4 regions of the Exiguobacterium sp. s166 genome follow, and region 3 is predicted to be linked to each of the others. Evidence: riboswitches for the same ligand, from Rfam matches in the RefSeq annotation. Region 3 holds a riboswitch; each other region holds the start of a gene.

The links. Region 3 has a riboswitch for S-adenosylmethionine ahead of KNP93_RS14235 (alpha/beta hydrolase). Riboswitches for the same ligand answer to the same signal wherever they lie in the genome.
Region 1: linked by a shared signal. The riboswitch ahead of KNP93_RS10510 (amino acid permease) and the one ahead of KNP93_RS14235 (alpha/beta hydrolase) in region 3 are both predicted to bind S-adenosylmethionine.
Region 2: linked by a shared signal. The riboswitch ahead of KNP93_RS10645 (LLM class flavin-dependent oxidoreductase) and the one ahead of KNP93_RS14235 (alpha/beta hydrolase) in region 3 are both predicted to bind S-adenosylmethionine.
Region 4: linked by a shared signal. The riboswitch ahead of KNP93_RS13005 (2,3-diketo-5-methylthiopentyl-1-phosphate enolase) and the one ahead of KNP93_RS14235 (alpha/beta hydrolase) in region 3 are both predicted to bind S-adenosylmethionine.

Annotation. Positions count from the first base shown of each region.
Region 1 covers NZ_JACSMU010000004.1:64,856-72,978, reverse strand. The annotation lists gene KNP93_RS10530 (MFS transporter) at 1-373, opposite strand, end outside; gene KNP93_RS10525 (CBS domain-containing protein) at 389-844, opposite strand; gene KNP93_RS10520 (MarR family winged helix-turn-helix transcriptional regulator) at 1,031-1,453, shown strand; gene mmuM (homocysteine S-methyltransferase) at 1,543-2,475, opposite strand; gene KNP93_RS10510 (amino acid permease) at 2,450-3,850, opposite strand; SAM riboswitch class I at 3,935-4,036, opposite strand; gene KNP93_RS10505 (polysaccharide pyruvyl transferase family protein) at 4,146-5,564, opposite strand; gene KNP93_RS10500 (ketopantoate reductase family protein) at 5,764-6,672, opposite strand; gene KNP93_RS10495 (GntR family transcriptional regulator) at 6,859-7,575, shown strand; gene gntK (gluconokinase) at 7,568-8,123, shown strand, end outside.
Region 2 covers NZ_JACSMU010000004.1:93,806-101,928, reverse strand. The annotation lists gene pepT (peptidase T) at 1-188, shown strand, start outside; gene KNP93_RS10670 (prohibitin family protein) at 290-1,162, opposite strand; gene KNP93_RS10665 (ABC-F family ATP-binding cassette domain-containing protein) at 1,464-3,089, shown strand; partial or broken gene KNP93_RS10660 (NUDIX hydrolase) at 3,268-3,555, shown strand; gene KNP93_RS10655 (SRPBCC family protein) at 3,622-4,080, opposite strand; gene KNP93_RS10650 (ATP-grasp domain-containing protein) at 4,183-5,130, opposite strand; gene KNP93_RS10645 (LLM class flavin-dependent oxidoreductase) at 5,127-6,185, opposite strand; SAM riboswitch class I at 6,258-6,363, opposite strand; gene KNP93_RS10640 (DUF975 family protein) at 6,483-7,121, opposite strand; gene KNP93_RS10635 (DUF2325 domain-containing protein) at 7,192-8,123, opposite strand, start outside.
Region 3 covers NZ_JACSMU010000008.1:65,506-73,628, reverse strand. The annotation lists gene KNP93_RS14255 (M20 family metallopeptidase) at 1-857, opposite strand, end outside; gene KNP93_RS14250 (MetQ/NlpA family ABC transporter substrate-binding protein) at 885-1,706, opposite strand; gene KNP93_RS14245 (methionine ABC transporter permease) at 1,743-2,393, opposite strand; gene KNP93_RS14240 (methionine ABC transporter ATP-binding protein) at 2,383-3,414, opposite strand; SAM riboswitch class I at 3,501-3,604, opposite strand; SAM riboswitch class I at 3,854-3,957, shown strand; gene KNP93_RS14235 (alpha/beta hydrolase) at 4,020-4,778, shown strand; gene KNP93_RS14230 (thymidine kinase) at 4,846-5,466, opposite strand; gene KNP93_RS14225 (DedA family protein) at 5,644-6,294, shown strand; gene KNP93_RS14220 (type B 50S ribosomal protein L31) at 6,330-6,575, opposite strand; gene rho (transcription termination factor Rho) at 6,673-8,037, opposite strand.
Region 4 covers NZ_JACSMU010000006.1:138,766-146,888, reverse strand. The annotation lists gene KNP93_RS13025 (sugar ABC transporter ATP-binding protein) at 1-1,418, opposite strand, end outside; gene KNP93_RS13020 (sugar ABC transporter substrate-binding protein) at 1,415-2,497, opposite strand; gene mtnA (S-methyl-5-thioribose-1-phosphate isomerase) at 2,517-3,566, opposite strand; gene mtnK (S-methyl-5-thioribose kinase) at 3,563-4,732, opposite strand; SAM riboswitch class I at 4,811-4,913, opposite strand; SAM riboswitch class I at 5,122-5,223, shown strand; gene KNP93_RS13005 (2,3-diketo-5-methylthiopentyl-1-phosphate enolase) at 5,304-6,494, shown strand; gene KNP93_RS13000 (2-hydroxy-3-keto-5-methylthiopentenyl-1-phosphate phosphatase) at 6,491-7,150, shown strand; gene KNP93_RS12995 (methylthioribulose 1-phosphate dehydratase) at 7,147-7,767, shown strand; gene KNP93_RS12990 (1,2-dihydroxy-3-keto-5-methylthiopentene dioxygenase) at 7,783-8,123, shown strand, end outside.

The DNA.
Region 1 (8,123 bases), on a different contig from region 3:
CGCCGCGTAACGCGACAAGTGTCCAAATACTGTCGGCCTGTGACGCAAAACCGGCAACAGTTGCGATAACCGCAATCCCGAGCATCAATGTCCCCTTTTGACCAATCCGTGAAGAAATCGCGCCGGTAATCAGCATCGCAAATGCCATGACGGCGTTATAACTTGTAAATAGTAGCGTAACTTCACTTTTTGATGCTTCGAGGTTTTCGGCAATCGTCGGTAGGACCGGATTGACGAGCCCCATTCCCATGAATGCCGTGATACTGGCAAAGAATACCGCCCAAACAGCAATCGGTTGATGCAGTAAACCGTGTTTGCTTTCCGATAGAACTGTTTCAGGCGCAAGTGTCGTTGTTTTTTCCGCAAGAGCCATATAAATCCTTCTTTCTTAAATAAACTGTTTAAACGAATGACGGATGACGTCACCGCGACTGATGATTCCGACGAGCTTGCCGTCTTTTAGAATCGGTAATTTTTTAATTCGTTTTGAACCGAGTGTCGCTGCAATTTCTTCCATCTCGGTTTCTGTCGTCGCTGTCACGACTTTTCGGCGCGCCATGTCCATGACAGGACGCGTCAGGATGTGACGGACGCGCTCTTCATAGTTTTCATCATCGCCTTTGATGACATCGACATATAAAAACGTATCGACAATGATGTCTTTATGTTTGCCGATGGCCCGCATGATATCGCCGTCGCTGATGTAGCCGACGACTTCCTGCTCTCCGTTGACGACCGGAACCCCACTGATACCGGATGTGATAAAACGTTCTACTACCGTCCGGATCGTATCCTGTTCATTGACCGTAATGACGGTTTCTTTCATCGATTGATAAGCTTTCATCAGAATTCTCCTTCATCAGACGCTGTAATTAAAATAAGTTCATAACAACAAGTTTTACGATACAATTAAATAACATTTATGATTGTATAATACAACTATAATCCTGTCAAGAAGCCTGCCTTTGATTGACAGAGGACAGCCCGTGCGTAATGATGAGGGCAATGAATGCTAATGAGAGGTGACAATATGTCGAATCAATCCCTGGAAACAATTGAACTGGAACTGGCGATTCTTATTCGTCGTTTAACGACGGCAACGGCCGATAATCGGAACCTGGACCGTGCTTCCTATTTACTCTTGCGCCAGTTATCCGACTCCGGTCAAGTCGGTGTCAAAACCCTTGCCCGTGAGTTGCAACTCGACGTCTCGACCGTCAGCCGACAAGCGGCTGCGCTCGATCAGAAAAAATTAGTCGAAAAAATAAAAGACCCGACAGACGGCCGGGCCTTCTTTTACAACATCACAGATTACGGTCAACAAGAGCTCGAAATTTACCGGACAGCCCGTTTAACGAGCATCGAACGGTTATTACATGACTGGCCGGATGAAGATGCCGAATCGTTCGGTCGGTTGCTGAAACAGTTCAACCAAGCGTTACGGGAACGGTGAGTTTCTGAAAATACGAAATATCAGTCTAAAAAGAGGACGGATGCAAAATTCCGCTCTCTTTTTTTGTCCTTATTAGACATGACTTCCGGTTAACCGATTGTCACCTTCTGTTGAATCCGCTCAATCTGCTCGGGTGTCGTACGGCAACATCCGCCGATCAACCGGGCACCTGCGGCATACCATTCCGGAGCAATGTCTTCGAAAGCCGTACACACTGCTTCACCGGACCAGGTCTTACTGACCGGATCATACTGCTCACCGGAATTCGGATAGACGATAATCGGTACATCGGTCAGTTGTTTTAATGTCGTGATGAACTCTGTCGCAATCGATGCCGGAAAACAGTTCGCGCCGATTGCCGCCAGTTGCGGGTGCTCCCCTAATGCCTTGATACACTCACTCAACGATGTTCCTTCACTGATGTGTGTTGCGTCACGCAGGGAAAAGGCAAGCCAGGCCGACTGATCCGGAAATTCTTCGAGCAGCCGGAACAGCACTTCGGCTTCCTGCAAGGAGGGAATCGTCTCAAATGCCAACACGTCCGCACCTGCCGCGATTAACGCTTCCAGACGAGGACGGTGGAAAGCTTCAAGTTGCGCATCGTCGACTCCGTAATGACCGATGTATTCGGATCCGTCCGAAAGATAGGCACCGTAAGGACCAATCGATCCCGCAATCAAAGCGTGATCCGCTGCCGGTCCGGTTTCCGCACGCGCCTGCTGTGCCAGATAGACCGTTTGTTTCATCAGTTCAATCGCTTCCTCTTCTTTAATCCCCCGGCTGCTGAAGCCGGTGACACTCGCTTGGTAGCTGGACGTGATGGCACAATCCGCCCCGATTTTAAAATAATCCGCATGGACGCGGTGAATCTGTTCCGGTTCTTCAAGCAGTACACGGGCCGACCAAAGCGGATCATCGAGATTTCTCCCATGGCGTTCAAGTTCCGTCGCCAGTGCTCCGTCCAATAAAATATAGGGTTTTTCTTTTAACAGTTGTTCAACTGGATTGTTGTTCTTTGACATCTTCCACACTCCGTTTCCATGATGTTTTTGTCAGATGATGAACGATGTAACAGACCGCGATAAACGGAACCCCGAAATAGAGGGCGACCCGTTGCGTCGGATCAAAGGCGATTCCGATCAATGAAGCCAAACACATTAAAAACGACAGAATCGGTACAAACGGATACCAGGGCGTCCGGTAAACCAAATCGTTTAGATCATGCCCCTCTTGCAGATAGCGCTTGCGGAACATGAACTGTGAGGCGCTGATACTCATCCAGACAACGACGACTGCCAGTCCCGAGATCGAGACAAGCGCAATGTAGACGGAACCCGGTGCATAGACGCTGGAGAACAGGGCAAGCAGACCACCGAGCATACTGAAGAGAACGGCACGTATCGGCACTCCGCTCGCATTTAATTTAGAAAAGTACGGCGTAATCATCCGTTGATCGGATAAAGACCAGAGCATCCGTGATGCGGCGTACAGACCCGAGTTCGCTGCTGACAAAATCGCGGTCAGGATGACGAAGTTCATGATGTCTGCTGCAAACGGAAGACCGATCCGTTCAAACACAGCAACGAATGGACTTTCAAGCACTCCTTTTGAATCATTTGGTAACAGAATCGCAAGAACAATGATCGTCCCGACAAAAAATAAGACGAGCCGGAAGACTGTTGTTCGAATGGCGAGAGGAACCGTCCGTTTCGGATCGACCGCCTCACCTGCTGCAATCCCGATTAACTCTGTTCCGGAATAGGCAAAGTTAACGGCAAGCATCGTCATCAAGATCGCGAACGCTCCGTTCGGAAACAGGCCCCCCTCCGTCAACGGAGCGAGAAGCGGTGCTTGTGAGCCGTCCGCGAGGGGCAAGAATCCGACGATTGCTGCTGTTCCTAAGACGATGAACACTAAAATCGTCAGCACCTTGACGGCAGAAAACCAAAATTCAACTTCCGCGAACAAGCGGACCGTCAAGACATTGATGCCTAAAATCATGACGACGAATAAAGCACTGAACAGCCAGACCGGAACATCCGGAAACCAGCGTTGCATCAATAAACCGGCTGCCGTAAATTCCGAACCGAGCGCGACCGTCCAAGTCAGCCAGTAAAGCCAGGCGACGGTATAGCCTGTTCCGGATCCAATATATTTCGTCGCGTAGCTGTGAAAGGCACCCGTCTCCGGCATATGTACCGCCAGCTCCCCTAGACAAAGCATTACCAGATAAACCGCCAGCGCTCCGACCAGGTAAGATAAAATCGTGCCGACCCGACCGGCCTGCTCGAGCGTATAGCCTGTACTTAAAAATAATCCGGTCCCGATGACACCTCCGAGTGACAACATGACGATATGCCGGGATTCCATTTTCCGCCGAAACGTTCCTTCTTTCATTGCTCCTCCACACTCCTCTTTTTCTCGTTAAACTAAAAAAAAACGCACCCACATGCATGGGTGCGTCGGTCGACAATCAAAGGAAGCTTATCGATCGGGTACAACACCCGCAGGAATTAGCACAGTATCTTTCGACCTGTTGCTGAGGCTTCAAAGGGCCAGTCCCTCCACCTCTCTGGATAAGAATGTAATTTTTCATAACAGTACCAACCCTGTTTTGAATTGTCAACACAATTCAGAATTTATCATGTAAAAAAAAACGCCTTACACCAAAACGGTATAAGACGTCTGTCGCTTATTTCTTCGCAAACAAATCAGCTGTCTTCAATGCCATGCGAACCGCTTTCCGGTTCAATGTGCCTTGTTGATGCTTCATTTCTTTTGTTTGACTGTTCAACTTGCCTTGAAGTGATTTGATTTTCTTATCTTTTTCAGCCATTTTCGCTTTATCGCGTTTTTGAGCTGCCACGATTTTTTGTTCTTCTGCTGGGAAATATGATTCAAAACGTGAAACGGCTTCTTCGATACTGATTCCTGTGATCGGTTTAACGACCGGAAGCAACTCTGCTTTGGCCATTTCACGATCAAACGGAACGTTCTCCGGATAGTTCGTTTCTTTGTAGATGTGTTCTAGATCATTTGTATTCAGGAATTCCACGAAGTTATCAAAGTTACGTGCTTGAACACGTGTTGGACTCTGGAAGTCAGCCGACTCAATCACATCTGACAAACGTGTGCTGTCTGTGATGTCATTTGCCCAAATGTGTGTCAATTGGTGATAATCCGTTAATTCGCGCATCCGTGCATCTTTCGGAATCAGGATACTTGGCGTTCCGGCAAGTGTTGCCGTGATGTTACCGTGAAGACGTGCTCCGAAGCTGAAGTCTGCTTCTTTCAAGAAGTCAATCCATGTCTGTGCGTTTAAGAAGAAGCGGACACGGTCGTTCATGTAAGTCGGATCCGACATTTTAACCGGATAGTTCGTGACGGATAAGTCAGCAATCGGATGTGTTCCTGTGTACGTCAAACGCAACTCTTTCATCCATTGCGGGATGAAGTAGTGGTTCGGGTACTCTTCCATTCCGCGTGTGATGAAGTTAAGGACGTTTTGCGGTGCAAGACGTGACGAGTTGACACCGATCATTGAATCTTTTGTGATATTCGTTTCACGAATTTTCAAATCACGACCAAACGCATACATCGATGGGCAACCGATGACTTTGTGATCGATTCCTTCGCGGAAACCAAGACGCGTCAAATATTTTGATGTGATTTCGCCGCGAAGTCCAAGCATGCTTGAGCGCTCAAGAACTGCGCTGACAAACGCTTTAACGTCTTCATCAAATGAGAAACCGTCGTTTAAATTCGCTTCAAACGGTGCGCGTAAACCGACACCGATGACGACGACCGGAATCTTTAGTTTTTTAATCAATTTTGTATATTTACGAAGTGTCGGGACGAATTCTTTACGGAATGCATCAGCGAGTGGAATGACATATAAATCGAAGTTCGCATTGATTTCATCTGCACGCTCTTCTTCATAGTAGTAGTAATCCGGTGTGATCGTCGTGCCCTCTGTCATCAAGGTGCGGAAAATACTGTATTGATAAATCAGGTTTCCGACGTTCCCTCCGATTGAGTTATGCTTCATCAAATATTCTGCGTCGAACTGTTCAAACGGTGTCATACCCGCACGGATAATAATACGTTTCATGTAAAATAATTCCCCTCTCACTTCTGTTTTCATTTAAAAAATATAAAATATATTTTGCTTTTTTAACCATCTTGTCTTTTCAAGGATAGTTGAATGCAATTCAGCAAGTCAACGAATAGCTGAAAATTACACATTATTGTGGATTATGAAAAATATAGGCTCAATACAACCTAACAATTATTCCCTATATAACAACTAGTTAAACATCTTTTCTCGACATACGATAAATTTCGAGATTTGCATAAATCGCCGGCAACATCACTTGCGTCGCTTCATCTTTCGAAAGAAGTGTGCCGAACAAATGAGCTGACTCGACTTCATTGCCTTTCTCCATGTCACGTTGTAAGGACGACTTCATCGTTTCATCCATTTGTGCGATCTGTTGCTGTTGGATCTGTTCAATCCCATCACTGAACACAGCACCTTGGCGTTCCATCGCTTCTTTGGCTTCCGTTGCCAGGCGGCGGATCATCATCATTCCTTCTTCCTGCGAACGAATCGGACCGATTGCTGAACGGAAAAGCGACGTCACACCGGAAAACGTCGTGATGAACAGATACTTATTCCACATATCGCTGGTAATCGAGTCCGAGTATTTAATCGGCGCTAGTGTCCCCTCTAGGTGCTGCTTCAGTTCTTCCAAACGGTCTGGCCGGGTTCCCGGTAACGGACCGAACAATAAATGATGGGACGGACTCGTCTGTACGATGTGTCCTTGTGCATCAAGCGTTGATTCGATGAAGCAGAGTCCGCCCAGTACACGTTCCGCTCCGAAGTGTTGCTCCAGTTGCTTTAAATGGGCCATTCCGTTTAGCAACGGCAAAATATATGTATCAGTTGCGACGAACGGTTTGATGTCCTCTAACACCTGCTCCAGATGATAAGCCTTGGTCGATAAAAGAATGACATCAAACGTTCCTTTTTCTCCGGTCCGGATCAGGCGCGGAGAATAGGTAATATCCCCATGAAGACTTTTGACATGAAGTCCCGCACACAATTCTTCAAACCGGCGTTCACGCACTAAAAATGTGACATCTTCCCCTTTTTCCGCCAACCGGGCTCCGAAATAACCTCCGACGGCTCCTGCACCGACTACTAAAATTTTCATTTATTTTATCCCTCCATCTGACTGATGTCTTACAATCTGTTCTACGCTTTCGTTCTCTAGCCTATCACATCGAAAAGCCGCACTTTTGATAAAGATGACAATTTAATTAAAGCGCTTGCATTTTAGTTTTCCTCGTTTATACTACTTGTATACAAGTATACTTATTCGACAAAGAGGGTGTTTTTTATGTCCGATCTTTTATACCCGATTAAATGGTTATCAAAAGCCTCCGCCGGTGATCGTGTGGCCCATGAACTGCGCATGCGGATCATTTCCGGCAAGATTGAGAGCGGTACCGTCTTATCTGAAAACAAATTAGCCGCTGATTTTTCCGTCAGCCGATCTCCTGTCCGGGATGCCCTGAAGGTGTTGGCGTCAGAACGCATCATCCGGCTGGAACGGATGGGCGCCGTTGTCGTCGGACTGTCCAAACAAGACATCCAGGAAATTTACGATGTCCGTCTTTTAATCGAGACGTTCGTCTTCGAGCGGATTGTTAAGATGAATCGTCAGGATTTGGTTCGGGAGCTAAGCAAGGTGCTTGAAATGATGAAGATTGCCGTCAAATACAAAGACGCAGATGAATTTTCATATCAGGATGTTCTGTTCCATGAAACAATCATCCGGTCGATTGACCACGGATACGTCAGCATGATGTGGCAGAATCTCAAACCTGTCATGGAAAGCTTCATCCTGCTGTCGATGCGTCAACGAATCGAAGACGACATCGAAGATTTTGACCGAATTCTCGAGAACCATGCACTCTACATCGAAGCAATCGAAACCGGCGACCGCAAACGAATGATTGCTTCGCTCCATCAGAACTTCGATGATGTGCAAGAAGTTGAGGATTTATGGAAATCGCAACAACTGATGACGAAAGGAGTCGAACCACATGACTGAACACATGTTAGGGATTGATATCGGGACGACGAGCACCAAAGCCGTACTCTTTACGACAAAAGGGGAAGTCGTCGGACAAACGAATGTCGGTTATCCGCTGCATACCCCGAATCGTTCGACGGCGGAACAGGATCCGGAAGAAATTTTCCATGCCGTGCTCGAAAGCATCCGGTTGATGACGAAACAACATCCGACGGAGCAACCGAAGTTCGTCGCCTTCAGCAGTGCGATGCACAGCTTGATTGCGATGGATGAACACGATCAACCGCTGACCGCCTGCATCACGTGGGCTGACAGCCGGAGCGAAGTCTGGTCGAACCGAATCAAGGAACAGTACGGTTACTCGATTTATCACCGCACCGGAACTCCGGTCCATCCGATGTCGCCGCTCAGTAAGATTTGCTGGCTCGTCGAAGAACATCCGGACATTGCCGCGCGAACGAAAAAATACATCGGCATCAAGGAATTTGTCTTCCAGCGTCTGTTTGGACAATACGTCATCGACCATTCACTCGCTTCAGCGACCGGTTTATTCAACATCCATGATC
Region 2 (8,123 bases), on a different contig from region 3:
TTATCAAACCAATCCGTGGCGGGACGGACGGTTCGCAACTGTCGTACATGGGACTCCCGACACCAAACATCTTCACAGGTGGCGAAAACTACCACGGGAAGTTCGAGTTCATCTCTGTCGACAATATGGTGAAGGCAACGGAAGTCGTTGTGGCCATTGCTGAACGATTTGCACAGTCAAGTAAATAAGACGGTATAACGAAAGCAGATTCTCGATGTGAGAATCTGCTTTTTTCATGGTCTATATGGTTTCTCCAGACGATAGATACGCGTTATCAAACCAAATGGATTTACTTTTCTTCTGTTGTTGTTTGCTGATCTGGAATCGGCAATTGGACCATACTGTCCGATCCGCTGACGAGTGGTGATTTCCCGTCCCACTTCTTGACGGCTTCATACTGAATCATTTCTTCCGTTAATGTTTTTTGTAATTCTTTTTGCGCTTTCGCAAGACCCTGCGCTTCAATGAGTCGGGCATCCGCTGCCCCTTTCGCTTCTACCCGCAGACGTTCTGCTTCTGCTTTCGCAATCGCAAGATCCGTCTTCTTTTTATCGAGTTCTTGTGAGGCTTTCACCCGCGCATCAATCGCTTCCTGTGTTTTCGCATCCGGTTTAGGTGCTCCGAGTGCGACGTCCTCGATGATAAATCCAATCTTTTTGACGTCTTCGGCAAACTGTGTCTGAATACTCGTCGAGACGTTTCCGGACTGTTCCCCGAATAACTCGAGAACGGTAACTTTCGAAATCTGTTCGCGTGACGCATCATAAAGACGTTGTTTTAAGTAACCGGCTGCAATCTCATCAATTTCAATCGGACCAAATTTATTAAAGACTTCTGTCACCTGGTCAGGTGAAACCGAAAAACTGTACGTAAAGTCGACAACGATATTTTTCCCGTCTTTTGTCGCCAGTGTCATATTGTCGAGTGATTTCGTCTGTGTCCGGATCGGATACTCGGTGACGCGTGTGATTGGCGAAACGATATGCCAACCTTGAGAGAGTGTCTCGTCCTGGACACCGCTTGACGGTTTATAGACGACACCGACCTGTCCCGGTTCGATTTGTTCGACGATAAATGGTGTCATCGCAAGAAGTGCGACGACAATCACACCTGCGATGATCATCGACGGCCTGATACGTTTTTTTGGTTTGATTTCTCTCATTTTGAGTCTCCTTTATCAATTTTATCCTGAATATACTTATACAGTTCAATGGCCAGCAAGACGATCAGTGCAAAAAATAATAACGTGAAAAGTGTTGCCACGCCGTCCTCCTCCTTCATGAATGTTCTAACTACTCTTACGCTTCAGATTGGAAAATGTTTCATTTTGTTTAAAAGCATGGTTGCTAAATTGCGCAATCCGGTCTAAGATGTAAAGAACTTTGTCCTTGAAACGAAGCGTATCATTTTGTGGTACACTCGTAACAGCACATCACACACTAGAAACGAGGGTTCATCTCTATATGATTACAGTACAAAACGTCGGTCTCCGCTTTGCGGACCGTAAATTATTCGAAGACGTCAACATCAAGTTCACACCGGGCAACTGCTACGGTCTCATCGGTGCAAACGGTGCCGGTAAATCAACATTCCTTAAAATTCTTGCAGGTGATATCGAAGCACAACAAGGAGACGTCATCATCACGCCTGGCGAACGCCTTGGTGTCCTTCGCCAGAACCACTATGAATATGAAGAGTTCCAAGTCATCGAAACGGTCATGATGGGTCATAAGCGCCTTTATGAAGTCATGAAAGAAAAAGATGCTATCTATATGAAAGAAAACTTCTCGGACGAAGACGGCATGCGTGCTGCCGAGCTCGAAGGTGAGTTCGCAGAAATGAACGGATGGGAAGCAGAGTCGGAAGCGGCAATGCTTTTACAAGGTCTTGGTATTAAAGAAAACCTGCATACGAAAACAATGGCTGAACTGACGGGCGGAGAGAAAGTTAAAGTATTGCTTGCCCAAGCCTTGTTCGGTAAACCAGACATTCTGTTGCTCGATGAGCCTACCAATGGTCTTGATCTGAAAGCCGTTAAATGGCTTGAAGAGTTCTTGATCGGGTTTGAAAATACGGTCATCGTCATTTCCCACGACCGTCACTTCCTCAACAACGTGTGTACGCATATGGCCGATCTCGATTACGGGAAAATCCAACTGTATATCGGAAACTATGATTTCTGGTATGAGTCAAGTCAGCTCGCTTCACGTATGGCAGGCGATCAAAACAAGAAAAAAGAAGAAAAAATCAAAGAACTTCAAGCCTTCATCGCCCGTTTCAGCTCGAACGCTTCCAAAGCGAAACAGGCGACATCACGGAAAAAGTTGCTTGATAAAATTACACTCGACGACATCCGTCCGTCGTCACGCCGTTATCCGTTCGTCGGCTTCACACCGGAACGTGAAATCGGAAACGATCTGTTGATCGTCGACGGCATTTCGAAAACAATCGATGGTGTCAAAGTCCTTGATAATGTCCGTTTCTCGTTAAACAAAACGGATAAAGCCGTCTTTATCAGCCAAAATGACATCGCGATCACGACACTCTTCAAAATTCTGATGGGTGAGATGGAAGCGGACAGCGGAACATTCAAATGGGGCGTCACGACGTCACAATCGTATCTGCCAAAAGATAACTCCGCTTTCTTCGAAGGTTCGGACAAAACGATTCTCGATTGGTTGCGCCAGTATTCGCCGGCTGACGAGAGCGATACGTTCCTCCGTGGTTTCCTCGGCCGGATGCTCTTCTCCGGTGAAGAAGTCATGAAAAAAGCGTCTGTCTTATCCGGGGGAGAAAAAGTCCGTTGTATGTTATCAAAAGCGATGCTCAGCGGCTCAAACGTTCTTGTCCTCGACGATCCGACGAACCACTTGGATCTCGAATCGATCACGGCACTTAACGATGGTTTGATCGCTTACAAAGGCGCGATGCTCTTCAGTTCGCATGACCATCAGTTCGTTGAAACGATTGCAAACCGGATCATCGAATTGACACCAAACGGTATCGTCGACAAAGAAACGACGTATGATGAATACCTCAACAATGACTCTGTCCAACAACAATTATCAACGTTGTATGCAACGAACTAAGTAATGAAACGAGAGACCTGTCCTAGCGGATGAGGTCTCTTTTTTGTAGACTGCAGATATCATGCCCATCAGAGGAGGAAAAACGTTGCGCCATCGTTCCTGTGCAGCCTTAATTGAGAACGGTCGGATTTTGATGCTTCGTCTTGAGACAAACGATTGAAGTTTCTGGACATTACCCGGAGGGGGTCTCGAGGAACATGAAACCTTCGAACAAGCGGTCATTCGGGAGGTGCAAGAGGAAGTGAATCTCGCCATCCGCATCATCAAACCTCTTTACTCAGAAACTCACGCAAACGGACAAGAGATCTGCTTTTTAGTCAGACAGATCGATTCACGCGAACCGATTTTGGGATATGATCCAGAGCGCCCGGAGGGAGACCAAGTTCTGACCGGAGTGAGATGGATGCTACTTTCGGAGATGACCGCCGATCGACAAGTCGCAAAAATTTTAACAGCTTTAGGATAAGACATACTCTTTTTTGTAAAACCAAACGAAAGGCATCTGCTCCAGTCGAGTAGATGCCTTTATTGATCATGTACGCATTTGACTTGCCTCTTCTTCCACACGACGGAGTAACCCTTGCACGATTTTTTCCGTTTCCCGTTCGCCGCCAAGCGACAGCAGGCTTCGTCCGACGAAATTCGCCCCTTCGTTTTTCCCGGTATAAATCAGCTGACAACTTTTTTCGTCGAGCCGCTTCAACGTAAAGGTCATCTCGAGTTTAAAGATTTTGGCAAGCGTAAATCCAATCGTATTTTGTTTGAAATCCGGTTGATTTGTATAGGCAAGATCCGTCACGATATATGTCTCGAGGCGATTCCCCTGCATATACGTTTGCCGGTATGTCGAACCGACGACACCCGGTTTCCGTTCGATCACATCGTGCTGGACGACACCTGGAATCAGGCGTTGTAACCGATCGTGATCAAAGATATGCCAGGCTTCCTCGATTGGAACATCCAGTCTCTTTTCTTCATGCCACGTTACCATCCCAACACCTCCTTTTACTGAAAAATACCCTGATGTGTGCAGTTCTAACTTCAGACTACACACATGCAGGGTATTTGGCTTATTTTAATCGGTCCGTGATGATTATTTTACAGTCTGACGTTCGAGAGCCGCACCGAGGAACTTCGCCAGTTCGAGCATGCCGAACTTACCGGCAGCTGCTTCCGCGTCTGAATTGTAATTCGTATTCGTATTGACGTCATACGTATAGATTGTTCCACCCGCATCCTTGATGAACTCGATGCCGGCGACCGCGATCTGGTTCGCTTGCAGGAAGGCTTCATACTTTTGAATGATCGGATCATTAAATCCGTCGACGACTTTAAACTTCATCGGTGTTTGTGGGGCCTCTTCACCGACCGGGCAGAACAAGTCGTCAATGACACAGGCATCTGCCGGGCACAGTTCAAATCCTTCTGACGTGTCGACCTGGACAGCATAAACAAACTTCCCGCCGACGAACTCACAGCGCGTGATGTACGGTTCCGGTGCCTGGATATATTCTTGAATCAGTGTGATCCCGTCGACCGGTTCATCAAACGTTGGTCCATCAAGATATGTCTCAAGTGCTTCGATCGAATGGAACAACTGAACGCCGAGTCCTTTTCCGGCACGGTTGTGTTTCGTGATAAACGAGGACACGCCGATTTTTTTCGCCGCTTCGACGATTTGATCACGCCCGACGGCAGCTGTCGTTTTCGGAACCCGGATACCGGCTTTTCGAAGGGCCGTATACTGATTGATTTTACTCACTTCAAGACGTAAGGCACGGGTTCCGTTAAAGACAGTCCGGTCGTGTTCCTCTAGCCACGCGAGTACCCCTTCCGTCAGTTCCGGGGCGTAGCGGTGCCCGCGCGTATGCGACGACGCACTCATCCGGCTGTAGAAGACGCCTTCTGGCGGGACTTCATCAAGCGGGACCTGTCCTTCATCGAGATGCCACTGTTCATACGGCAACTCCAGTTCCTCGAGTCGTTTAATTAAATGGTCCGTCCATTCCTGGTTTTCGTGTAAGATATGAATTTTTGTCATTTGGTTTGACCTACCTTTCGTTTTTCTTCGACAAGCGGCATGACGTCGCGCGCGAAGCGTTCCATTTCTTCCAGTTGTGGTGAAAATTGAAGTAATAATAAGGAGACACCCACCTGCTCAAACGCAAGAATCCGTTCCGCAATCTGTTCCGGTGTTCCAATCAAATCAGGACGGAGTCCGCGGTTCGAGACCGAATAATCGTTCCGTTTTACCTGCTGTTCGAGTTGTGATTTGCTGACGAAGTCGTCGTACCCGGCGTATCCGGCACTGTCTTCCTTGACGTCCGTAATTCGTTGCCATTCTTGAATAGCCTCTTCTTCCGTATCGCGGCAGATGATATAAGCAGCCAATCCAAAACTTTCAAGCGGCGGTTGCCCTGTCGCTTGTCGGCGCGCCTTCATATCCTCAATCTTAACGGACACTTCTTCCACTGTTCCGCCGTGCATGACATAAGCGTCACAATGATTGACAATGGTTTGTTTGCCGGCTTCACTTTCCCCGCCTGCGTACAACTTGATGCCCGGTCGTTGAACCGGCTTCGGATGCAGTTGCGTCTTCTCGAGCGTATAGTAGTTCCCGTCGAAGCTGTACGGCGAAGCATCTGCCCATAATCCTTTCATGATCGTGACAAACTCTTCCGTCCGCGCGTAGCGTTCGTCGTGAGCTGTGAAGATCCCGTTGTATTGCCGCGCTTCTTCTTCCCACCAGGCAGAGACGACGTTTAACGTAAAGCGCCCGTTGCTAAGTTGATCGATGTTTGCTGCCATCTTCGCGGTCGTCGCCGGATTATGGAAACCCGGACGGACCGCTGTCATGATTTCCAGTCGTTCCGTCGTCGCGGCAATCGCCGCTGCCGTCGTCCAGGCTTCAAGACTTGGTGCTTCAAGCCCTTTGATGTCATTTAGGTTCAACTCCGCAATCAGTGTCGTTGAAAAACCAATTTGTTCTGCCGTTTGCGCGACCTGTTTCGCATAATCGAACGTCGCCGGCATCTGTTCGTCTTCAACATTTCGTAACCATCCGCCAAAAATCGGTAACCAAAATCCATACTCCATCCGTTATGTCCCCCTTATAAAAAAAATCGCTCTTCTCGAAAATCGAAAAGAGCGACGGATTAATCATGTCTGCTCTTATCTGTAAAGGAAAAGATTCCTTTAGGAAGTAGCACCTTCCGCTGCTCGCGGGGTTGCTGAAGTGTCTTCGGGCCATTCCCTCGACTTCTCTTGATAAGAATTATTGGAATTATCGTACACTTTTTAGCAGAGTAAAGCAACCATTAAACCTTGTTTTCCAATCGGAATTAAAAAGATATTCAAAAAAAGGACGAGAGCTAAGCTCTCATCCTCCTCGTCTTAATATGGGGCAACAAACGTCGATTGTTCGACGGGTGCTTCTTTGCCGCGGATCCGATCATAGAATTTTGCAAGCGTGACGCTGACGTAAGGAATAATCCACAAGAATCCGATTCCGATCGTAATCAATCCAAGGAAAAACCAGCCGATGAACGATAGAATCAACAGGAAAGCTTCCATTTTGTGTCCATCCATCATTTGACGTGACCGGGTGATTGCTTCCAATACACCAATCGAAGGTTCATCCCGCAAAATGTAGTAAGTCAACATATACGAAAATGATTTGATAATGGCCGGTACAACCAATAACAATGCCCATAGGAACAAGAATACAAATTGGACGATTGAAAGCAGGACAACTTTTATGAAATATTTATAGGGCTCAAATAAATCACTGATTTTTGTTTGTTCTCCCCGTGCGATAGAAAGTGAGAACCAGACCCATCCTGCACCAAGTGGGAGTAATAAGATCGTTGCAATCAATCCGAGGAAGTCAATCGTCTGGAAAGGTTCGTCATAATCAGACGACAGTAGTTCCGGAATGACTTGCAGAATTGCGAATAATAAAAACATCAAGACCGTAAAGCCCCAACGACCGCTTAATGCTTCCTTTGCTGATTTTTTTAATTGTGATGACATGAATATGATCCTCCTCAAAATAAGTTCTATCTCTATTTACGGCTCATGAAGAGAGGAGTTTCACCTTTTTTCAGGATTTTCCTGTTTTTAACTGATTTAAGCGTGCTTTTTCAAGTTGGCGCTGGCATGCCGTATACAAAGAACGTCGTCCGTCGAGCCGTTCCATCGCAAACGGAATATCATGTTTCTTCGCCTGCGCGATGACGTGTGCAGAAGCGGCATGGGACACCCGGCTTGTGACGACGACGATGGCATCGGTCTTTTTCGCGAGACTGGCAATCTTTTTCGCAGATTGGGCATCACCCGACAGATGAATCAGCTCGATTCCTGTTTTTTCGAAAAACGTCCGGTAGACCGGTGCTTGCTGTTCATTGCCGACGATGACTAGCCGCATGCCTTCAAACGGTGCAAAATCAAGTGGTTTTTTATCCACGAAGTCGATGGGCTGCCCCGGTACGGACGTCGTGACGAGTGGTGTCAACGGTTGGGATTTCTTTTCACGAATCCGGCGCGTTTTCCGTTCTTGTTTCAATTTCGGCTTTCGTTTCATTTGCTTCAGATAGCGTCCCGACTTTTTGACGATGGATCTGGCGTTGGCTGTTTCAACTGATGGTGGCACTGGTGCTGTTGAATTGTTTGACGTCTCCAACAGTTGTACCGTCGGCTCTTGATATTGGAACGCATATTTCCAGGCAATCGTCAGTGTTTCCGGACGACCTTTCCACATGACGAGATCGACGAGCTGTCCTTCTTTCAGATGGAAAAAGCGCATGTCTTCAACCGGTGTGGCGTAATAAAAAGACTTACCCGTCTCATCCTTTAATGGTCCTTCGACCGTCGATTCAATGATACCGTGGTTTTTAACGATACATTTTTCAAAAACGATTCGTTCCGACAGTGGCTTCATCCGGTCAGTCGCGACAACAGCCATCACTTCAAGTGTCGTCCGGCGTACGTCCTGATGTACGACTTGGACCCGGATTTCCATTCCATGTTCGAGAT
Region 3 (8,123 bases):
TTTTGGAAGGCGATGATCTCAAGCGTCGCTCCGGTCGCAAGGGCTGCCCCTTCGGCAACGGCTTTGACTTTTGCCGTCACCGCATTCAGCCGTTCGCGTGTCGTCGCCCGGATGAAGAAACGGGCTTTGGCATACTCCGGAATGATGTTCGGCGCATCTCCACCATCGGTAATGATTCCGTGAATCCGGATGTCACTCGGCAACTGTTGCCGTAACGCATTGATTCCGTTAAACAACTGAATGACGGCATCCAGGGCATTGATCCCTTCTTCCGGCGAAGCTGCCGCATGGGCCGGTTTACCGGTAAAGGCAAAATCGAGCGGATCAACGGCGAGCGAAGAACCGGTAATCCGGGTCTGTCCGGACGGATGGACCATTAAGGCCGCATCGATGCCCGTCAGCAGATTGTGTTTGACGAAACTCCCTTTCGCACTGCCGTTTGGTCCGCCTTCTTCCGCCGGTGTCCCGAGGACGACGACACTGCCGCCGACTTCATCCAGAACTTGACTGACGGCAATCGCTGCTGCGACACTTGTCGTGCCGATGATGTTGTGTCCGCATGCGTGACCGATTCCCGGCAAGGCATCATATTCAGCTAGAAAAGCGATCGTTGCTCCCGGTTTATCCGAGACCTTCCGGGCGAGAAACGCTGTCTCGTGTCCGGCCACACCAAGTTCGACTGTAAACCCTTCGGCTGTCAGGCGTTCCGTATGATGACGCGACGCAAAATATTCTTCATTGCCGATTTCCGGTGTCGCATGAATCCGATGGCTCGTCTCAAGATACGACTCCCGTTTTTGCTCAATATCCTGTTCAATCGTTTGTGTCAGGTTTTGCCGTCTCGTCTGAATTGTCATTTGGGTCACGCTCCTTTTGGTTTTTGGTTATTCTCCGATATCGCTGAGAGGGACGAACGTTGGAATCGTGCTGCCTTTGTACTCTTTTTTGATGAAGGCAGCGACGTCATCCTGATGGTACAGCGAGGCGATTTTCTTGAGCGTCTTTTTGTCTTTGTCTTCCGTCCGGGTCGCGATAATGTTGATGTACGGTTTTGCCGTCTCGTTTTCATGGAGAATCGAGTCCTTGATCGGATTAAAGCCGGCATCGACGGCAATTCCGTTATTGATGATCGAGGCCGAGACATCCGGCAGCACGCGTGGTGTCTGACCGGCCACGACCGGGACAATCTTCAGTTTTTTCGGATTCTCGACGATTTTATCAACGGAGCCGTTACCGTCAAAGTCGTCCGGCAATTTAATCAAGCCGGCTTCCTGCAACAGCAGCAATGCCCGACCCATGTTCGTCGCTTCGTTCGGGACGGCAATCTTTCCGCCAACCGGAATGTCTTTGACGTCCTTGACCTTATCCGAATAAATCCCCATCGGCGCGATGACCGTCGTCGCAATCGGCGACAGTTTTAACTTATGTTCTTTTTTGAAGGCGTTAAAGTAAGAGACGGTCTGGAAGGAGTTCGCATCAATCTCCCCTTCCGCCAGGGCGAGGTTCGGCTGGACGTAGTCGGAGAACTTGACGAGTTCAATCGTGATGCCCTCTTTCTTCGCTTTTTTCGCGACGTATTCCCAGACTTGTGTATCAGAACCGCTGACTCCGAGCTTGACCGTCTTTTGATCTTCTTCTCCGGAAGCGGCACATCCCGCAAACAATACCGTCGTTAATGCTGCACCAATCGCTAAACCTTTTTTCATCTTTCATCTCTCCCTTTTTTCTCTATTTGTAGTTGTTTAGTGTCTCCGAATTTTTCGTGCTAACAGATTGCCTGTCGTCTGTAACCCTTGAACCAAGATGACGAGAATTCCGACCGTGATGATCATGACCGTCGTATCAAACCGTTGGTAACCGTACGTGATTGCCAAGTCACCAAGTCCCCCGCCACCGATTGCCCCGGCCATTGCTGATGCGCCGATCAAACCAATCGTCGCAATCGTCAGGTTCAGAACAAGCGAGCTGAGCGCTTCCGGCAACAGAAAACGGAAAATCGTCTGCAACGGTGTCGCCCCCATCGCTTCCGCTGCCTCAAGGACACCGGTATCGACTTCAAGCAACGAACTTTCGATCAGGCGGGCAATGTACGGTGCCGCGTAAAAGACGAGCGGAACGATTGCCGCCTGTGTTCCGATTGACGATCCGACAATCAAACGGGTCAGCGGAATGATTGCCACGAGCAGAATGATGAACGGAACGGACCGGAAGATATTGACGATGCCGCTTAGGACATTGAAGAACGGAATTTGTTCGAGCAACGCTCCTTTGCGTGTCACGACAAGCAGAATCCCGAGCGGTAAACCAATCAATGTCGAAAAGAGTAATGACAGTCCAACCATCGTCAACGTCTGCAGAAAAGCGGTCCAGATGTCCGTGTAATTAACTAGCATCTGCGAGCACCTCCTCGACGACGACATCCGATTGATCGATGTAATGCAGTGCCCGTTTGATTTCCGCCGCATCACCGATCAGTTCAACAAGCAGACTGCCAAACGGAATGTTTTGCAGTTCCGTAATGCTGCCGTGCAGGATGTTGAGATCGACATCAAACCGTTTCGCGACTTGCGATAAAAGCGGTTGTCCGGTCCCTGCCCCGAGGAAGTTGATTTTGTAGATATGGTGCCCGGTATCCCGTTGATCGATGACTTTTTGAACCGACGCCGGAATCTCATCCTGCATGACGGAACGGACGAAGTTTTTTGCCGTCGCCGTTTGCGGATTCGAGAAGACGTCGAACACGGTACCCGATTCAATCAGCTTGCCGGCTTCGATGACGGCGACCCGGTCACAAATCTCACGGATGACACCCATCTCATGGGTAATCAGTAAGATCGTGATGCCGTATTCCTGATTGATTTGTTTCAGCAGGCGTAATATGTGTTGTGTCGTCTGCGGATCAAGCGCCGAGGTCGCTTCGTCACACAACAGGACGGACGGCTGGGTGGCAAGTGCCCGGGCAATCCCGACCCGTTGTTTCTGTCCGCCCGATAACTGGTCCGGATAATGATCGGCCTTATCCGCCAAGTCGACGAAATCCAGCAGTTCATTGACCCGCCGATGGACCTCGTCTTTTTTGACGCCCTTTAAGACAAGGGTTTTTGCGACGTTCGCAAAAACCGTATTCGAATCCAGCAGATTGAAGTGCTGAAAAATCATCCCGATGTGTTGTTTGGCTTCCCGTAACTGTTTCGCCGAGAGCGTCGTCAAATCTTGGCCATCGACCGTCACACTGCCCGATGTCGGCCGTTCAAGCAGGTTGACGCATCGTAATAAGGAACTTTTTCCGGCTCCACTGAAACCGATGACACCGAAGATTTCTCCCTTTCGGATTTCGAGATCGACCCCGTTCAGCGCAGCAATCGATTGTTCCTTTGTTTCATAGATTTTTTTTACATTTTTGAATGTAATCACCACTTGTTCCCCCTTTAAAATACAAAAAAGGTCTCTTCTTAAGAAACAAGAAGAGACCTGGATCCGCACAATGGCAGAATCCACTCGACTCATCTCTCAGACAATTGTCTGATGGAATTGGCACAGTGCTCATAATGAGTCTGTTGCCGAGGTTTCGTAGGGCCAGTCCCTCCACCTCTCTGGATAAGTGTTGCGGTATGAAATTCGTATGTGTGTTGTTGCCGGTTGAACTTATGTCGTAAAACTAATTTTTACACTACAGAAAGATCTTTTAAAGGTCAACCATATTTTCAAAAATAAACCATATGACCCATATCGATTTTTGTCCCGGGACAAACCGGATCGTTGTCTGAATTTTGACGCCTGTTCAAGAGAGTTTGACAATTCATTTCCGCCAATGCTATCATCTTCTCAATGATTAATCCGACAATTCCTATACGATATATCAAGAGTGGACGAGAGACCTGGCTCTAGGACTCCACGGCAACCTGCTGTTATGCAAGGTGCTCCGACCAGCAAAGCGGTTGCTTTGGATGATACACACGAGAAACTCGTTTGCGTCCAAAGCCAAACGGGTTTTTATTTTTGAAATGGAGGACGAGATGATGAGTATGGTTTATCCTGTTATACCGGGTGCGGAAGCCTTTTCCTTAGGACGCGGATCCGTCGGCATTTTGCTCTGTCATGGTTTTAACGCAACGCCGCAAAGCGTTCGGGCTGTAGGAGAACAGTTCGCAGAACAAGGTTTCTCCGTCTATGCCCCTCGCCTGCACGGTCACGGGACCGATGTCCGGGAATTCGAAGCGACGACGGCAGATGACTGGAAACAGAGCTTGCGTGACGGCTTCGAACAGTTAGCCGGACGGTGCGAATCGATCTTCATCGTCGGACAATCGATGGGGGCGACACTTGCCCTGTCACTTGCCGCTGAAGGTCTCCCGATTGCAGGAATCATCACGATAAATGCCGCCTTGTCCGTCCCTGCTTACGAAGCCTTATCCTTCACCGATTGTCCGGTCTATCTGCCGGAAAGCACCCCTGATATCAAGCAGACCGCTTTTGAAATCATCTATGATCTTGTCCCCGCAGTTTGTGCTTCGGAACTGTTACGACTCATTGATGACACGCGACTACACTTAGCGACGATTCAAATTCCGACACTTATTTTATATTCTGCTGAGGATCACGTCGTCCCGCCGGCCTGTTCCGATTATTTGTACCGGACGATTGGGGCAACAGATAAACGCAGTTATTGTCTGCTCGACTCGTACCATGTCGCGACGCTTGACCATGATCAAAAGACGATTGTCCGTGAGACCTTACAATTCATCGAACAGTTCAGCCGGTTGACACGAACCGGTTGATAAAAAAAAGCGAACGATTCCCGGCCGTGAGGCCAAAGAATCGTTCGCTTTTTCAAATCGTCTATTCTCAATTTTGCTGTTGTTTTTTCCATTCCTGTAACGGTTGCGGTTTGCCCGGAACTTGATGACAATGACGGCAACGCGGTTCATAGGATTCAGACGCCCCGACGAGAATGATTGGATCATTGTAGTTTGCCGGCTTCCCGTCAATCAATCGTTGTGTCCGTGACGCCGGATCTCCGCATGACAGACAAATCGCCTGTAATTTCGTCACGAATTCCGCACGTGCCAGTAATTCAGGCATCTTGCCGAATGGCTCGGCCCGAAAATCCTGATCGAGTCCCGCACAAATAACGCGTTTGCCATCTTGAGCCAGTGCTTCGATGACTGCGACAATCTCATCGTCAAAAAATTGAACTTCGTCAATCGCGACGATTTGCGTCTCTTCCGCCACTGCTGCATAGACATCACGGCTCGTCGCCATCGGAATCGCAATGACCGAGTTGCCGATATGCGACACGACATGCTCTTCATGATACCGGTCATCGATTGCCGGCTTGAACACTTGAACCGGTAACTTTCCATACTGTGCCCGTCTGACACGACGGATCAGTTCTTCTGACTTGCCGGAAAACATACTTCCGCAAATCACTTCAATCCAACCATATTGATTGATCACATGCATCATCGTAAACACCGTCCTCTAAATTAGTCACTTTAACGAGTATAGCCCGAATCTAAATTGAGAAAAAGGATTGACTTCTAAAAATCAAAAACCCTTGCCAAATTCGCCACTTTCTTCATCTTCTCATTTCAACTGGTATGTATTTCCTGTACACTGAAAGAGAAGTTTCTTTGAAGGAAGGTGACTCCGATTCATCACATATTACATGAAGTCCTCCATCAATATGGAGCGTTCGGACTCGCAATTCTTCTGGCCGGTGGAATCGTCGGTCTTCCGGTTCCAGACGAGACGTTACTCGTCATGTCAGGATTCTGGATGCATCATGGTGATTTGCCGCTCGTCGGGACAATTCTTGCTGCCTATGCCGGCAGTTGTATCGGAATGACAATCAGCTATGTGCTCGGTCTGAAACTTGGAATGCCGTTGCTCCATCGAATGGCTCCGAAGTTACGTATTTCTGAAAAACATATTTTCAAAGCAGAAGCCGGATTTTTACGTTACGGAAAAACGGTTTTAATCATCGGTTATTACATACCCGGTCTCCGGCAACTGTCCGCTTTTTTTGCCGGCGTCTCGAAAATGCCGTTCCGGATCTTCGTTACTTATGCCTATACCGGTGCTTTAATTTGGATCAGTGTCTTTTTAGGAGCAGGTTATTTCCTAGGTCGTCATTTTTCCTTCAGTCTTTTACTCGAACATTTTGCGAACAATCCGGATACACTTCCGTATCTGATTGGTGCTGCCGGTGGAATCGGTCTATCCTTCGTTTTAAAAACGTATCTGGCGTACCGTGCCAAGTTCTGTCTATACAAAAACAGCCTGCTCCAGTAATGGAGACAGGCTGTTTTTTAATACTGAAGTCGCAATTACTTGCGGCCGTATTTTTTGTTGAAGCGATCGACACGACCGTCTGCAGCGTTGAACTTTTGACGACCAGTGTAGAATGGGTGCGAGTCCGAAGACACATCCACACGGATGAGTGGGTACTCGTTTCCATCTTCCCAAGTGATTGTCTCGTTCGAAGAACGTGTAGAACCAGTCAAGAATTTGTACTCAGTAGTTGAGTCCATAAATACAACTTTGTTGTAGTTTGGGTGAATTCCTTGTTTCATGGTTGTTTTCTCTCCTTCCGCCCTGGTTCATTTGCTGAGCCAGAGTAAGTTACCTTCCTATACTAAACGATTTTTTCATGTCCCGCAATACCTATTTTCAAGTCGTTGTGTCGGTTTTCGTCACACGTGGTTTAACAGGTGCGCGCCGTACGGGTTTCTTCTTTTCTTTCTCCAGTTCGACAAAAAATTCTTCGTTATTTTTCGTGTCCCGAATCTTGCGTAAGAAGCTGTCGACGAACTCATTGGACTCGTTCATCGTCCGGCGGATCGTCCACAAGGCATCGAGCTGATCTTGCGGTAACAGCAACTCTTCTTTCCGTGTTCCGGATTTCCGGATATCGATGGCCGGGAAGATCCGGCGCTCGGATAATTTTCGGTCCAGATGCAGTTCCATATTGCCGGTTCCTTTAAACTCTTCATAGATGACATCATCCATCCGTGAACCGGTTTCGACGAGTGCCGTCGCAAGAATCGTCAGACTGCCACCGTGTTCGATATTCCGGGCGGCACCGAAAAAGCGTTTCGGTTTGTGGAAGGCTGCCGGGTCAATCCCTCCGGACAATGTCCGACCGCTTTGCGGAACAGTTAAGTTATAAGCCCGCGTCAACCGTGTAATCGAGTCCATTAAAATAACGACATCTTTTTTATGTTCGACGAGACGCATCGCCCGCTCAAGGACAAGTTCCGAAATCCGGACGTGGTTGTCCGGTGTTTCGTCAAACGTTGAACTGACGACATCCGCTCCGGGGACAGAACGTTCGATGTCCGTCACTTCTTCCGGCCGTTCGTCAATCAACAGAATAATCAATTCAACATCCGGATGATTCACCTGGATCGAATTGGCGATTTCTTTTAATAGAGAAGTCTTACCTGCTTTTGGCGGCGCGACAATCAAACCGCGTTGGCCAAATCCAACCGGGGCAATCATATCCATCACCCGGACCGACAAATGACGCGGTTCTGTCTCAAGACGCATCAGACGATCTGGATAGATCGGTGTCAATGCCGGGAAGAACAGACGATTGCGCGCCGTATCCGGTGCTTCTCCATTGACGGCTTCCACACTTAAAAGACCTTGGAACCGTTCATTTTCTTTTGGCGGCCGGACTTTTCCAGTCACGACGTCTCCGTTACGGAGATTAAAGCGGCGGATTTGTGAGGCGGCGATGTAGATATCTTCAGAGGATTGCGAATAGTTGATAGGACGAAGGAAGCCGAAGCCGCCATCATTTTGCATTTGTGGGTTTCCGGGGATAACTTCGAGTACCCCTTCGAGGAAATAAAGACCGGTGGATTCTGCTTGCGCTTTAAGAATCTTGAACATCAATTCACGCTTACGCGCCTCTCGGTACTGTGGTACGTTTTTTGTTTTTGCAATCTCATATAAATCTTTTAATGTCAGGTTGCTGAGTTGAGCGAGTGTATAGGAACGTTCTGGTTTGTCAGTTTTTTCAGTTGGCATATGCATTCACCTATTCTTCGTATAAATTCAGGAGCAAAGGATGTAATCATCATGGTGCGATGATCATGTTGTATATTCTTCGTGAA
Region 4 (8,123 bases), on a different contig from region 3:
CGGTCGGTCACAGCCAGCAGTTCATCCAGTTCGCTCGACGCATAGATGACGGCTTTCTGTTCTGCAGCCAATTGATCAATCACTTGGAAGATTTCCGCTTTCGCCCCGACATCGACGCCTTTTGTCGGTTCATCCAATACCAGGACGGACGCGTCTGCCAGCAACCATTTCCCGATGGCGACTTTTTGCTGGTTCCCGCCGGATAAGTCGGCGGCACGTTGCTCGGTACTGCTGACTTTAATCGACAGTTGCTGCACGATTTTTTGAGCTGCGGTCCGCTCCTTTGTTTTCTGTATAAATCCGAACCGGTTGACGAATTGTTGGAGACTGGCTGCCGTCATGTTTTGGTCAATCGGATCTGCGACTAAAATCCCTTCTTTCCGCCGTTCTTCCGGCACCAGCCCAATACCGAGCCGGACTGCATCATTCGGCGAACGAAGGCGGTGTGTTTCTCCATGCAGACGAATCGATCCCGAAGTGACAGAAAGCGATCCGAAAATCGTTTTACACAGTTCCGTCTTACCGGCACCGACGAGTCCGGCAATTCCGATCACTTCTCCGGCACGGACGGTTAACGAGATGTCATCCAGTTGTCCGGCGACTGTGACCCGGTCGAGTTCAAGTGATGGTGCACCCGCCGGACGCGCTTCCCGTTTCGATTGGCGCAGACGCCGGCCCAGCATCTGTTCGACGACTGTTTCCTTTGTTTGTCCGGCAAGAAGCTGACGTGACACCAGCTTGCCGTCCCGCATGACAGAAATGGATTCACAAATCTCAAATAGTTCTTGCAGCCGGTGGGAAATGAAGATGACGCCCAGTTGTTCCGTCTCTGCCAGCTCACGAATGATGCGAAACAGTTGCTCCGTTTCCCGTCCGCTGAGCGGGGCGGTCGGCTCATCCAATATCAGGAACCGGCTCTCCTGGACCAAGGCGCGGGCAATCAAGACCAGTTGTTTTTCGGCCAGACGCAACTCGCTGACCCGCTGCCGGACATCAATTGATGCTTTCAGTTTCCGTAAAGCACGTTCGGCTATTTCCTCGTATCGCTGCCGTCTGATGAACCCTTTCAGCTGTCCGTTCGTCAGCACATCGAGACAAATATTTTCCGCCACGGTCAAATAACCGACCAGTGCCGTATCGACTTCCTGATAAACGATTTCAATCCCGGCCCGTTTTGCGGCAGCCGGTGAATCGATTGTCAGAGGTACACCGTCAAACCAAATCGTTCCGTCATATGAATCGTACGCCCCGGCCAACACTTTCATCAGCGTGGATTTACCGGCTCCGTTCGCTCCGACAAGCGCATGGATTTCCCCGCGGCCCACGGAAAAATCAACATCGTCCAGCGCCTTGACGCCGGGGAATTCGATTGAAATTCCCTGCATCTCCAGTCGTTGTTCCTTCACCGGACGGGTCATTTCCCGTCATTCGCTTTCCGCAGTTTTTCCATCCACGGTTCATTGAACTTTTCGGACGTACTCCAGCCTTTGATGATCGTATCGAGATTGTACATCGTCGTATCGGCTTTCAGTGCTTTTTGTTCGACCAGTTTAGCGTCTAGGTCAAAAGTGTCCGGTGTGTTTTCCCCGGCCAGCTTTTTCGCCAGCAGACGCATATCCGTCTGTCCGATCAAATGCGGATCGACGGCACTCGTCGACACCCAGTTACTGCCCTTTTCACGCATCAGATTGATGTCCTGGTTCGAAACGTCGATTGAAATCAACGGAATCTCCTGACGTTTGTTATCCTTTAAGGATTTATAGGCTCCTTTGGCGACTTCATCCCAAGCACCCCAGACGGCATCGATACTTCCTTTCGGATATTTGGCGAGAATCGCGTTCATCTTCGTCGCAATATCGCCTTGGACATCCTGGAAGTTCGTTGGTCCGACTGTTTCAAGCGTTTTAATTTTTCCGTCTGCTTCGTATGTCTTGTAGATTTCCTGACGGCGGTCAAGCGGGGCAAATCCCGGACCGAACCACAGTTTGATGACCCGGACCGGCTGATCGTCTTTGACTTTCGTTACTTCATCGAGTGAAAGCTGTGCCAGTTTATGATCATCCTGGAACGTTTCCGTGATGCCTTTTAACGTCTGGTCCTTTTTCTTTGTCACTGTATCGAACGTCACGACTTTGATTCCTTTGTCGATTGCCGGTTTGATCATGTCGTAGGCATAATCCTCTTTTCCGTGCGAGATGATCAGTCCGTCATAATCCTGTTGGACGGCTTGGGCGACGAGTTCCTTGAATTTGACGTCATTGCCTTCCGAGATGAACGTGTTAACCTGAAAACCGAGCGCTTCCCCTTCCGAACGAGCTCCGTCCAAAAACTGTTTCGTATGGTCATCGGATGCCAGATTGCGGATGACGGCAATTTTGACGTCTCCCTGGACACTTTCCGGTACACCACTGATTTTTTTCGTCGGTGTCGCTTCGCTATTGGCGCAAGCAGCCAGCAAGACCGCCGGTGCAAGTACCGCAAATGCTAATTTTTTCATTTCGATCTCCCCAGTCTGTTTAACGTATTTGTTGTCCGATTGTCTGCTCGATCGTTTCGACGGACGGATGCTTGATGACTCCCAGTTCCGTAATGATTGCCGTGATCAATTCGTGCGGTGTCACGTCAAACGCCGGATTAAAGACGGCCACACCGGCCGGCGCCGTTGCTTTCCCTGCGAATTGCGTCACTTCACGGGCATCGCGTTCTTCAATCTCAATCTCGTCTCCCGACAAGCTCGTCAAATCAAAGGTCGAAAGGGGTGCCGCGACATAAAACGGAATCCCGAAAGCACGGGCCAGTAACGCCAGTTGAAACGTCCCGATTTTATTCGCGGTATCCCCGTTTCGGGTAATCCGGTCGGCACCGACGATGATGGCGGTGATGTTTTTTTCTTTGATGGTATGGGCGACCATATTATCGGTAATCAAGGTCACGTCAATACCGGCCCGTTGCAGTTCCCATGTCGTCAGACGCGCTCCCTGCAGTAACGGCCGCGTTTCCGACGCATAAACGGAGAGCAGAATTTCCTGTTCTTTCGCGAGATAAAACGGGGCGAGTGCCGTCCCGTAAGCCGCTGTCGCAATCGATCCGGCATTACAAATCGTCAGAACCCGGTCACCGGACTCAAATAATTCCAATGCGTGGATCCCGATTTGCCGGGATGTCTTGGCATCCGTTTCATACAGTTCGAGCGCCTTTTGTTCCAACCGTTTTGGTAACTCGGCAAGCGCCGTACTCGAGACAATAATTTGATTCAGCTCATCAAGCACGTTCCGCAAATTGACAGCGGTCGGCCGGGTTGCGAGCAATTGGGCCGACACCGTCAACAGTTCTTGTTTCGCTTCAGAAAGTGACCCTGTCGTCCGGCGGAATGCTTCCTGCACAAGGATGAAGCCGCCGAACAGGCTGATGGCCGGTGCACCGCGGACACGCAATTGTTTGATGGCGTCAATCGCTTGCGCCAAGTCATGGATAACCTCGTATCGTTCTTCTTCCGGGAGCCGGGTCTGATCCAAAATCGTCACCGTCCCGTTGTCATAGATGATGCTTTGGACGAATTGGCTCATCGGCTGAGTTCCTCCGTCAAATCGAAGTTTCGTAAATCGGTGAACGTCTTGCATTCGGTCCGGCGTTTGATCAATGCCACTCCAAGACGTAACGCATGACGTTTCCGCTCAAGTCGTTCCCTCGCGTCCGTGATGTTCTCGAGGTCCGCAACCGGTGCCAATCCAATCGTCCGCCGGATCAACTCACAACCGGCAAAGCCCAGTGCGTCCTGTAAAATCGTACTGAGGACATCGTCGACAAGTCCGCCCGCCGAACGGAACGGCTCTACCGCTTCGCGTTCCCATAATGCTTTGAACGTCGACGCAAAGGTCAGCCAAAACGTATCGATATCCTTCACCCGTCCATCCCGTAACTCGGCATAGTTTGGATACGCGGCAAAGCAGAGATGGGCGATGAATTGTCCGACATCAAAACCAAACGGTCCGTAAAAGGCGAACTCGGGATCGATGACTTTCGTTTCATCGGCTGAAGCAAAAATACTTCCGGTATGTAAGTCACCGTGCAATAATGCATCACCTTTTGTGATGAACAGTGTTTCCAGTTTCGCGACTTCGCGTTTCAGTTCTGCATCCTGCCATAACCGAACCGCTTCCGCTTCGAGGCCTGCTTCAATCGCATTCGTTTCCGCATCATAAAACGGGTCTGTGAAGATCAATTTTTCCGTGATATCACAGAGATCCGGATTGTAGTAGTTCCGTGCCACTTGTTTTTTCGCGACCGGTCCAAGCGCAAAATCCGACGTATAAAACAGTGTCCGCGCCAGGTACGAACCGATGTGTTCCGCGAGTAACGGATACTTTTCCCCTTCGAGCAAGCCGGTCCGGGCGATCGTCAAATGCGACAAATCCTCCATCACCGTAAACGCTTCTTCCTTGCTCGCATGGTAGACGTGCGGAACGAAAGGAACAGCGACTTTTGCGAATTCTTTTAAGGCCGATTGTTCAATCCAGGCCCGTTCGAGCGACAGCGGCCAGCTTTCCCCGACGACTTTCGCATATGGCAACGCCTGCTTTAAAATCAGCCGTTTTTCTCCTTCCTGAATCCGGAAAACGAGATTTAAATTCCCGTCCCCGATCTCTTCTGCCGTCACCGGTTCATTGCCGATTAATCCGAGTGTCCGGACCCGTTCAATCGCGTCCTGTACTGTAAATGCTTGGTATCCCATTCTGGTTTCCTCCTTGTTGATCACACGAAAAAACGCCTCTTTTCGTCAAAGAAAAGAGGCGCGGCAGAATACTCCGTCCTCTTATCTCTCAGACGAATGTCTGTTGGATGTAGCACCGTGCCGGATGGTCGGTTGCTGCGGCGTCTTCGGGCCAATTCCCTCTGCCAACTCACGATAAGAGTCATATGTAGTTGTCATGTGATTTGATGTTGATTTGAATACTACGTGCGTTGCTGGCCGTCTGTCAATTCCAATTTTTAGTGAAACGGATTCAAAAACGGAACCGTCTATAGAAGAAGTATTTTCAAAAAAATAAATTTTCAAAATATAGTTTGACAAGTGATGGATCTCATGTAAAAATTGCAATTAGATTTCACAATTTCATCCAATTCTTATCAAGAGCAGACGGAGGGACGAGCCCTACGATGTCGCAGCAACCGACCACTTGGCACGGTGCTAATTCTTGCAGCTAATACGCTGACAGATAAGAGTCCACGCGCAAATTTTCATGGTCTCTTGTCATTGACGAGGGACCATTTTTGTATTTTTCAATAAGGGAGAGACGATTCATATGGCGTACATTACCGCAACATACCAACTCGGAACGACCGATCAGTTGCCGAAACGGGCAGAGCAAATCGCGCTCGGTCTGACGGTCGGTTCATGGACCGATTTAAATCACTTGGAACAACAACAACTGGAATCCTTTAAAGGACAGGTCGTCCATACAGAAGAACATGACGGCAAAGGTTACATTACGATCCGTTATCCGGAACACAACGTCTCACGGGACTTTTCCGCTATCTTAACGACGGTCTTCGGTAAACTGTCGCTCGATGGACAAATCAAGTTAACCGACTTACAGCTTCCCCCGTCATTCACGAACGACTTTCCCGGTGCCAAATTCGGGATTGAAGGAGTCCGTCAATTGATTCAGGTCCATGACCGTCCCCTGTTGATGAGCATATTTAAAGGAGTCATCGGACGGGACCTCGTCTTTTTACGGGAACAACTCGAAGCACAGCTCGCGGGCGGCATCGATCTCGTTAAAGATGATGAGATTCTATACGACAATCCGTTGACGCCGGCACTCGACCGGGCACGGATCGGACGGGAAGTCCTCGACGCCCATTATGAACGCACCGGCAAACGGGCGCTTTATGCGATTACGTTAAGCGGTCCCGTCTTCGGCTTGAAGGAACAGGCAAAACGCCTGATTGAAGCAGGTGCCACGGCCTTCCTGCTCAACACGTTTACATACGGACTCGATGTCCTGCGCGAGTTGGCTGCCGATGCGGACATTTCCGTCCCGATTTTTAATCACCCGGCCTTAAGCGGTGCCTTGATCGCAAGTCCTGAATACGGTATTTCGGCTCCTGTTCTGCTTGGAACGTTACCCCGACTGGCCGGTGCTGACTTGACATTGTTCCCGTCTCCCTATGGTAACGTTGCACTCGCCAAAGATTTGGCCCGCGGGATCGCCGTTGAAGCGACGCGAATCGGAGAAACGAAGACGATTCTGCCGGTTCCGTCCGCCGGCATCCATCCCGGCCTCGTCGCTCAGCTCGTCCGTGATTTCGGTACCGATTCGGTCATCAATGCCGGAGGCGGCGTTCACGGTCATCCGCAAGGGGCAGCGGCCGGTGTCCTTGCATTTCGTCAGGCGCTCGACGCCGCACTGACCGGAGAATCGCTGACAAGTGCCGCAACGCGGCAGGAAGAATTACGGGTCGCCCTTGACGCCTGGGGGATCACGAAATGACGACTCGGATTTTATGTGACTTCGACGGCACGGTGACGGAACACGACAACATCATCGCCTTGATGAAAGAGTTTGCCCCGCAAGAAGCATTTGAACCATTAAAAAAAGGTGTGCTCGACCGGTCGCTGTCGATCCGGTCCGGGGTTGGACAGATGTTCCGATTGTTGCCCTCAGATCGAAAACAGGAGTATATCGATTTTTTGATTAATCGGGCAGTCATCCGTCCCGGCTTCGACACCTTACTCGCCTTTGCCAAATCAAACGGAATCGACTTTGCGATTGTCAGCGGCGGAATTGACTTTTTTGTCCAACCGATTCTTGCCTGTTTACTGACAGATGAAACGATTTACTGCAACGGCAGTGACTTCAGTGAAGAGACGGTCCGGATTGAATGGCCACACGCTTGCGATGCGGCATGCAACAATCAATGCGGCTGTTGTAAAACGTCAATCGCCCGGAAGTTGAAGCAGGACGGCGATACGATCATCGCAATCGGCGATTCCGTGACGGATTTTGAACTGGCGAAAAAGGCTGATCACGTCTATGCCCGGGGTTATCTGATAACACTCTGTGAACAGCACGGTATTCCCTATACGCCGTTTGAAACGTTTTATGACATCGTCAAACACTTACAGACCACGGGGGTGCATGCATGACATTCTTGAAACGATACGAAGAACTCCGCGCTATCAAGCAGGAGTTCGCCGCACGCGACTGGTTTCCCGGCACGAGCGGTAACCTCGCCATTCGAACGAACAGCAGTCCGACGGAATTTCTTGTGACGGCAAGCGGCAAAGATAAACGCCAGGACACGCCGGACGATTTCGTCCATGTTGACGCGACCGGTCAATTGATCGGCGAACAAAACGGACGTCCTTCCGCGGAGACGTTACTTCATGTCGAAGTTTTTAACCGGACGACGGCCGGCTGCTCGCTTCATGTCCATACCGTCGACAACAATGTCATTTCAGAACTCTACGGAGACCGCGGGGAAATCCGGTTTACCGGTCAGGAAATCATCAAGGCACTCGGCCGCTGGGAAGAAGATGCGGAAGTCGTCGTACCGGTTATTGCGAACCATGCGGATATCCCGACTCTTGCCGCAGTGTTTGCCAAGCATGTAAAAACGGAAAGCGGTGCCGTCCTGATTCGCAATCACGGGATCACCGTCTGGGCACCGACTGCCTTTGAAGCGAAAAAACAGTTGGAAGCCTTTGAATTTTTATTCAGCTACACGTTAAAACTGCAAACGTGCCGACAGGCGATTCATTAAAAGGAGGAATTTAAAATGGCAACAGTACTTTTCCAAAAGACAAACGAACGGTATACGGATCAAAACGAGGTTTCCGCTTTTCTTTCTTCACGTGGTGTCCTGTATGAACAATGGGATGTCTCGAAACTCCCGGCAGAACTGGTCGACACCTATACGCTGACGGACGCGGACAAACAAACGATTCTCGATACGTTCGAGCCGGAAATTACGGACGTCTCGGAACGCCGCGGCTACCAGACGGCCGATATCATCTCACTGTCCGATGCGACACCGAACTTAGATGAGTTGCTCGTCAACTTCCAAAAAGAGCACCACCATACGGATGACGAAGTCCGGTTCATCGTCAGCGGTCACGG